DNA from 2 places in the Priestia sp. 53B2 genome. Region 2 is predicted to be linked to the other one. Evidence: a T-box and tRNA genes for the amino acid it is inferred to sense, from the RefSeq annotation. Region 2 holds a T-box; the other holds one or more tRNA genes.

Region 1 (4,436 bases), on a different contig from region 2:
AAACGGTACGAGGCATTTCTCCGCTTCATTCAGGATTACTAATGCTTCCGGGTGCGCTGCTAATGGGTGTGATGTCACCGATTACCGGAAAATTATTTGATAAATTCGGAGCGCGTGCACTGGCTGTAACGGGTCTAACTATTACAGCCGTTACGACGTATTTCTTCAGTAACTTAGAGCTTGATACGACGTATACAACGCTCATTACGCTTTACACGCTTCGCATGTTCGGAATGTCTATGGTGATGATGCCGGTTATGACAAACGGATTAAATCAGCTGCCGCAGCGCTTTAATCCGCATGGCACTGCGATGAATAACACGCTTCAACAAGTATCGGGAGCTATTGGTTCGGCTCTTTTAGTAACGGTGATGTCAAACCGTACAGCTACACATGCAAAAGAGCTCGCTCAAGATGCAATGAGCGGAGCAGGAGCAGCTAATGCAACCGCGGCCGGGGCAGCTCAAATGAAAGAACAGATTGGGATGCAGGCAATGGTACAAGGGATTAACGATGCGTTTGCCATCTCAGTAGTACTAGTGGTGGTTGCCTTAATTCTTTCATTGTTTATGAAACGCGCAACGCCGGCAAGTGAAGATGAAGTGATAAAGGAAAAAGCAGGACGCGAGCAGTTTGCTAAATAAAAAAGAAATCCCCGCTGAGACAGCGGGGATTTTTTCAGCTTGTATATCTAAAGCTTAAGCCCATTTTCTTTAATAATTTCCGATAGCCGATGGACGTTTGATCAGCCATAATATGCGCTTCCATCTGCAGGTCTAAAGGCAAGTCTTCAGGCTTTTGGTTTTCAACCATTTCACGGTCTTCGTCAAAGACGCGAAGGTTAAAGTCATACACACCTTCAACGGGAGAATCTTTCTCAAAGTTTCGAGCGATTGGCGCGAATAAACGTGTTTCGCGGGCTGAAATAGGAGAGACTGCATTCATAATCCACAGCTCTGCGCCTTCTGGGAAGTATACTTTTAGCGTAGCTGTAAACGGCGGATAAACATCAAAGACGCGAAGCCATTTAAAATCAGGTGGATTTAAATGCTGCTGTTCTTTGGAATAATTGCTCACCGTGCTCGTATATTCTACATGAAGCCCATAATCTGTGTCGCTTACTTTATATTTAGGCACAAAGGCATTGTTTCGATCGCCAAACGTATCTGTGTGAACCCAAGCAAAATGAGCTACGTCTAAAAACCCTTCCATTTGGCGACCAGCTGATCCCATAATATCAAAGCTCGGACAAACAATTTGCTGAAAGTCAGGGTCCTCCCAAGCATCGAAGTACGGCAAATTATCTTGTTCACCGGTCAGGGAAGTCCAAACTAATCCAAATCGTTCAATAACTGGATAGACGGCCATACACAGGCGGGGGGAAATATTGGCGTCGGGATGAGCTGGAATCGACGTGCATGCACCGTCCGTTGCATAGCGGAAGCCGTGGTAAGGACAGATAATTTCATCATCTTCGACCCAGCCCATGCTAAGCGGTGTGCCTCGGTGAACGCATAAATCACGAGCCGCTACAACTTTGTGTGTGGTACGGTATAGAACTAGATTTACATCTAGTAATTTTACGGACATTGGTTTTTCTGTTACATCACTGCACCGTGCGACGGGGTACCAATACTTGGCGAGCGTCGTCCAATCTTCTAGGCTAAACGTACAGTCTCTTGGGTAGGGAGTTGCCGTTTTTGATTTGGTCATGGTTGGTTGTTGTTCCATCTATTTTCTTCCTTTCTTTTGTAAGCTCTTTTACTAAGGGTAATATAAAAAAAGAAAATTCACACAATTTGTGTGAGGAATTCTAACACAAAATATGGAACTTTGTAGAAAGTGCGAATTTCAGAAGACGCAAATTAGAGAATATACCAATAAAAAAATTTTTAAAAAGCGCTTCCTAAATCAATTTAAACGTGATATAATTTTCCAAGACGCTGGTGTAGCTCAGTAGGTAGAGCACTTGCATGGTAAGCAAGAGGTCGCAGGTTCGATCCCTGTCGCTAGCATACGAAAAAAACCTTCTTTCTTGTTGAAAGAAGGTTTTTTATTTGTGTTGGCTTTAAAATTATTCTCCGAATTATTCTTCCCCGCCTTGTGAAAAATTTAACAGTTTGATAGCCTTATTAGGAAGGTGTGAGAAAACATGTGTATCTTTTCAACTATGTCTTATGAATCATATTTAGAAATATTCTTAAAAGAATGTTTATTGCCTCTAAGTATTGGGTACACGGAACTAGGGGTTAAATTTCAACAGGGAGTGTGAACGATAATTTGATTACGTTTAAGAATGTGTCAAAGCAATATCCAGACGGTACGACCGCCGTGAAAAATATTAATCTAGAAATTAAAGAAGGAGAGTTTTTTGTTTTAATTGGTCCGAGTGGGTGTGGTAAAACAACCACCTTAAAAATGATTAACCGTCTTCATGATATTACCGAAGGAGAACTATACATAAAAGATAAGCTCGTATCGGACCACAACATACATGAGCTACGCTGGAACATCGGTTATGTCCTGCAGCAGATTGCGCTTTTCCCCCATATGACCATTGCTGAAAATATAGCCATTGTACCCGAGATGAAACATTGGAAGAAAAACAAAATCAAAACGCGCATTGATGAGCTGCTTACCTTGGTGGGACTAGACCCAAAGCAGTATCGAAACCGAAAGCCGTCTGAGCTCTCAGGTGGCCAGCAGCAACGTGTAGGTGTAGCACGTGCCCTCGCAGCCGATCCCCCCGTTATTTTAATGGACGAACCCTTTAGTGCCCTCGATCCGTTAAGCCGCGAACAGCTTCAGCAAGATGTTATTAGCTTAAAAGAAAAAATCAAAAAAACATTTGTATTTGTTACGCACGATATGAGCGAAGCGATGACGCTTGGAGATCGTATCTGCCTAATGAAAGATGGGGAAATTGTTCAAGTTGGAACCCCGGAGGAATTCATTCAAAGGCCTAAAAATGAATTTGTAAAAATATTTATTGGAAATCAAGGAAATGCTTTATTTGAGACATTGGATATGTTTGTCAAAGAAAGCGAACAGCCAGACGTAGAGCCTACTGAAGAGCTAGCTTCAACCGCCACTGTTCAGCAGGCAATGGACGCCCTTTACGACCACGAAGCAATAGCCGTGAAAAAAGGGAGCAAACGCATTGGCGTTGTAACGCGCAAAACTCTATTAGCGTTTCTTTCTGATAAAACGAAAGAAGGGGGAACGCTGTAATGAATGCACTAAGCACATTATTAGATCAACGAGGAGATGCACTGTTTCAAGCTCTTCTTGAACACATTCAAATTTCAGTACTGGCTCTTGTTATCGCCGTATTAATTTCAGTGCCGCTCGGACTGTACTTAACGAGACATGACCGCATTGCTGAACCGATCATTGGCGTAACAGCCGTACTGCAAACCATTCCTTCACTCGCTTTATTAGGATTACTAATTCCTCTTGTCGGAATTGGAACCTTTCCCGCGGTTATTGCACTGTTTTTATATTCGCTTCTTCCTATTGTACGAAATACATATACCGGAATTAAAGAAGTGGACCCGTCTTTAATTGAAGCATCCAAAGCCATGGGGATGAACTCGTGGAGACGATTAATCAAAGTAGAACTTCCTCTAGCACTTCCTGTCATTATGGCCGGAATTCGTACAGCAATGGTACTCATTATTGGTACAGCGACAATTGTGGCTCTTATCGGAGCGGGCGGACTCGGAAGCTTAATTTTGCTTGGTATTGATCGAAGTGATAATAGTTTAATTTTATTAGGAGCCATTCCAGCAGCATTATTAGCGCTTATTTTTGATGGAATTCTGCGAACGATTGAACACTCAGCTAAAAAAGGGTCCAAAAAACGCTCGTTTATTATGATCATCGTATTAATACTCATTCTTGTTTCTCCGTTTGCAGCGATGAGCGCAACAAAATCAGACCTTGTTATCGGAGGGAAAATTGGCGCAGAACAAGATATTTTAATTGATATGTACAAAGAATTAATTGAAGATCAAACCGATATGAAAGTAAATCTTCGTTCGTCGCTTGGGAAAACGGTATTTGTATTTGAGGCTCTGCGTAACAAGGAAATTGATTTATACCCTGAATATACGGGCACAGCCATTGTGACGCATCTAAAGGAACAGCCGGACAGCAAAGATGAAACAAAGGTGTACAAGCAGGCAAAAGAAGGATTTCAAAAGAAATTCGGCCTTGTTTATTTAGATCCAATGAAGTTTAATAATACGTACACATTGACCGTAACAAAGAAATTTGCCAAAGAAAATAATCTAACGACCATTTCAGATTTGGCAAATGCAACAGATAAAGTAAAAGCAGGATTTACGCTTGAGTTTAAAGATCGTGAAGACGGCTATGTAGGCATTCAAAAAGAATACGGTCTTACCTTCCCGAATATTAAAACGATGGAGCCG
Region 2 (4,436 bases):
CCAGGAAGCTGTCCCTTGTGAGCAAGCTCTCTAAATGCAATTCGCGAAAGCTTAAATTTACGTAAATACCCGCGAGGTCTTCCCGTTACTTTACAGCGATTATGCAAGCGAGTAGGCGAAGAATCCCTCGGTAGCTTTCGTAGTTCATCATAATTTCCTTGTTCCTTTAACTGATGCCTTAACTCTGCGTATTTTTCTACAAGTTCTTGTCGTTTCTTTTCTTTTACTATCTTTGATTTTTTAGCCAAATAATCCACTCTTTCTTAAAATATTTCCCTAAATCGTAATCATTACTATTTATATTTTTACATCATAAACTACTAACGAAGTAAATGCAACTAATATTTATAATTCAGGCCGCAGTTTTATGCTGCTAAAAGCTGCCGAAAAAGCATAACAATATCCAATTTCTTTTGTAATTGGATAATTTTTCGTAATGAAAGCCTCTTATATTTCTGCTAGCATATGATCCACGTTAAGAAATAGCAAGGAGGATTTTATTTTTATGATAAAAAAACTAGTGATTGCTATAGCAATGCTTATCCCAAGCTTTGGTGCAGGTTACTCAGCGTTTGCTGCAGCGCCCGCTCATGAACAGCACATTCAAGTAAATAAAAATGATAAGGAACTATTAGCTCGTCTTGTATCAGCTGAAGCCAAAGGAGAGCCGTACGCAGGCAAAGTAGCCGTGGCGACAGTGGTATTAAATAGAGTCGACAGCAGCAAATTCCCGGATACTGTAAAAGGCGTTATTTATCAAAAAGGTCAGTACAGCCCGGTTAGCAACGGTCAAATTAATAAACCTGCAGATAAAGATTCACAAAAAGCTGTAGAAGAAGCAATTAACTTCCAAGGTCAAGGAAAAGGTTCATTATTCTTCTTTAACTCTAATAAAACGGCAGATCAATGGCTGCGCGGAAAACAAGAAACAATTAAAATTGGACAGCATGTATTTGCAAAATAACTAAAAAGCTAATGGTTAGCTATACGCTGCCATTAGCTTTTTTAGTTGTGTACATAACATAAACAGTAGAGTAATATTCACTATTAGAGCATTAGAATGGATTTTAAGAAGAAATAACGTAGCATGAAGTATGCATGAGGAGTTTTTACGTACATGTATATAACAAAATAGTTTCTATGAATTCTCATCCAATATTTACGTGATAAAAAAATAATATGTTAGTATATCATCAATAGTCTCTGTTTTACCCGAAATCACCATTTCGTTTTATAAGCTTTCTTAAGATGTCTCCACGAGCATTTTAGATGGACACGTAGCTTGTGACCGTTTTTTGATATTTTTGTTGCCGGTAGAGGAGTTGAATGAACTGTATATGGGTTCATGAGATTTATCTCGCTTTTCTTCTTTTACCTTTATTGTTACAAAAATTAGTCATAAATCTAGTCATTGATACTACTATGAGTAGGTTGTCAATATTATAATAAAAAACTTTTTGAGCCCAGATATTCCTAAGTAACTTTTCGGGAATTCAAGCATAAAGTAATTCTATAACATTAAAAAATAAAAAAATAACTCTTGACTTTTGTTAAATTTATACACTATAATCGCTTTTAACAACTAATAAACAGTATTTGGCAATGAAAAGGACACGAATTAGATGCTGTTTTCTTCGCAGAGAATAGGGTCACTGGCTGAGAGCCCTTAAGAAATCATCTAATTTACCACCTTAGAGCTATTGCAGGGAACGTGCATAACTGAAACTGCAATCGGTAAAACCGTTATCTTTTTTGAGCGTAAAATACGTGTAGGTATTTTATGGAATTAGGGTGGTACCACGGCCGCATTCGTCCCTTCACTAGGGATGAGTGCGGTTTTTTATGTAGAAAAAATGAATATACAAGCAATGAAAAGGACATGAATCATTTTTAGATTTTCTTTACAGAGAGTAGGGTCACTGGCTGAGAACCCTTAGAAAACGAAATGAATTTACCACCTTGGAGCTGCGGCGGGGAATGTGTATACACTGAAACCGCAACCGGTAAAACCGTTATCTTTTTAAGCGTAAAATACGTATGGGTATTTTACGGAATTAGGGTGGTACCACGGCCGCATTCGTCCCTTTACTAGGGATGAGTGCGGTTTTTTGTTGAATAAAAACATATTGGAGGAATGAACGTGTCAAAACAAATGGAAGCAGAAAAGCGAAATCATCAAAAGTTAGGTCAAGAACTGGAGCTGTTTATGTCGATGGAAGAAGCTCCTGGTATGCCGTTTTTCTTACCTAACGGAATGATTGTTCGAAATGAGTTAGAAAATTACTGGAAACAAAAACATTACAAAGCAGGCTATCAAGAAATAAAAACACCCATCATGATGAAACAGAAACTCTGGGAACAATCAGGGCACTGGGAGCACTATCATGAGAATATGTATTTTTCAAATGTTGACAAACAAAACTATGCGATTAAACCGATGAATTGTCCGGGAGCCATTTTATTGTTTAACAGCAAGCGAAGAAGCTACCGAGAACTTCCGATTCGATACGCAGAGCTTGGATTAGTTCATCGCCACGAGCTTTCTGGCTCTTTAAACGGATTGCTAAGAGTCCGGTCATTCACACAGGACGACGCTCATTTATTCGTAGAACTCAGTCAGATTGAAGCTGAGATTAGCCGCATTCTAGCGTTTATCCATGACTTTTATTCACATTTTGGCTTCGATTACAAAGTGGAGCTATCCACACGGCCTGAAAAATTTATGGGAGATATCGAAACATGGAATCAAGCAGAAAAGTCGCTTCAATCTGTGTTAAGTGAAAAAGGCTTAGACTATCAGGTGAATGAAGGAGACGGAGCTTTTTACGGGCCGAAAATCGATTTTCATATTTTAGATTCCTTAGGTCGCAGCTGGCAGTGCGGAACAATTCAGCTTGATTTCTTAATGCCAGAGAAGTTTGACTGTATGTATATTGGAGAAGACAATAAACCTCATCGTCCCGTAATGATTCACCGCGCTATATACGGTTCCGTTGAACGATTTATGGCCATCTTGATTGAACATTACGAAGGTCAATTTCCTCTTTGGTTAGCTCCTGTTCAACTCAAACTATTGCCTATTGCACTGCCGCATGTGGAATATGCATATAAAGTGAAACACGAGCTGGAGTCACAAGGGTATCGTGTTGAGGTTGATGATCGCATTGAAAAAATAGGTCTGAAAATTCGAGAAGCAGAAATGATGAAAGTTCCTTATATGGCCGTGATAGGAGATAAAGAAGTGGAAAATGAATTGCTTGCCATGCGAAAGCACGGAAAGAAAAATATTGGAACAATAAGTGTTGAAGATTCAGCTGTATACTTGAGTAAAGAAATGAATTCAAACGGAGTTTATTAAAACTATTCACCTTACTAAATAGAAAAATCCGATTTTTTAAGTCGGATAGTGATTCCCTTCATCTTGTCTTACACCAAAATGAAGGGAATATTGAACTAGAAGGGTATAAGATAATATATATCAGCAGTATAACTTTTGCCTTAGACAAACGCCGGTATTTTATAAAAAAATTTATCTTATTCCATTCGAATCGTTTGTGCTGGATGAAGCTGAATTCTCATTAGGTAATTTGCTCACCTTTTGCTGGTCTCGCTTCTTTTTAGAAGGAGAATAAAAAAGAAATTTAAACATAAAGTACACTCCTAAAGCTAACAAAACACAGCCAATAAGTAAGTTAAGCATCTGTTTCCGCCCTTCATATACTTCATTTTTCATCATTATAACACCCGGTAAGATAAAACATTCATCGTTCTGTAAATAATCTCTATGCCAGGAATTTATATCTGAAGATAGTTAGTAAAAAAATTATCTAAAAACTTATAATTTTATTTTTTAGAATATTATTTTCATTCAAACTTATTATGTATAAGCACAATGATAACTGCTTTGTTTAGTTTATAAATCTAAAATATAGTGATGGTAAGAAATCGCTTACAAAAACTCTTGAAATATATATAATGATATTAGTATACTAATAGACAAGTTAGTAATTATTTCTATATAATTACTTCTGTATCTGAAGTAAAAACGCGCAGCCAAATGGGGAAAAATGTCATTTTCAAGTTTTTTAAGGGATGAGTGGCAACAGAGAGGAGAGAGTGCAATGGGAAAACTATTTAAAAAGAAGTCAATCGAGCAATTATTAGAACAAAGTCAAAACAAATCTCTAGTCAAAACATTAGGAGCATTCGATTTGACTCTTCTTGGTATTGGAGCCGTAATAGGAACGGGGGTTTTAGTGTTAACAGGTTTGGTGGCTGCTAATGATGCTGGACCAGCCGTTATTTTTTCTTTTATACTGGCTTCTATTGTATGCGGTTTTGCAGCGCTTTGCTATGCGGAATTTGCTTCAACTATACCTGTATCTGGGAGCGTTTACACTTATACATATGCAACCATCGGCGAAGTGGTAGCACAC

What was found. The T-box of region 2 lies ahead of thrS (threonine--tRNA ligase). A T-box ahead of a tRNA ligase gene usually reads a tRNA of that ligase, here a tRNA-Thr.
Region 1: it has a tRNA-Thr gene. The T-box ahead of thrS (threonine--tRNA ligase) is inferred to sense a tRNA for this amino acid. The anticodon was not compared.

What each region holds. Positions count from the first base shown of each region.
Region 1 is NZ_JBLZXA010000008.1:160,067-164,502, reverse strand. Features, by position in the region: gene ACN6NE_RS04225 (DHA2 family efflux MFS transporter permease subunit) at 1-644, shown strand, start outside; gene ACN6NE_RS04220 (Rieske 2Fe-2S domain-containing protein) at 679-1,731, opposite strand; tRNA gene ACN6NE_RS04215 (tRNA-Thr) at 1,943-2,015, shown strand; gene ACN6NE_RS04210 (ABC transporter ATP-binding protein) at 2,281-3,231, shown strand; gene ACN6NE_RS04205 (ABC transporter permease/substrate-binding protein) at 3,231-4,436, shown strand, end outside.
Region 2 is NZ_JBLZXA010000027.1:554,910-559,345, forward strand. Features, by position in the region: gene rpsN (30S ribosomal protein S14) at 1-248, opposite strand, end outside; gene ACN6NE_RS23350 (cell wall hydrolase) at 506-964, shown strand; T-box leader at 1,594-1,820, shown strand; T-box leader at 1,860-2,088, shown strand; gene thrS (threonine--tRNA ligase) at 2,135-3,358, shown strand; gene ACN6NE_RS23360 (amino acid permease) at 4,122-4,436, shown strand, end outside.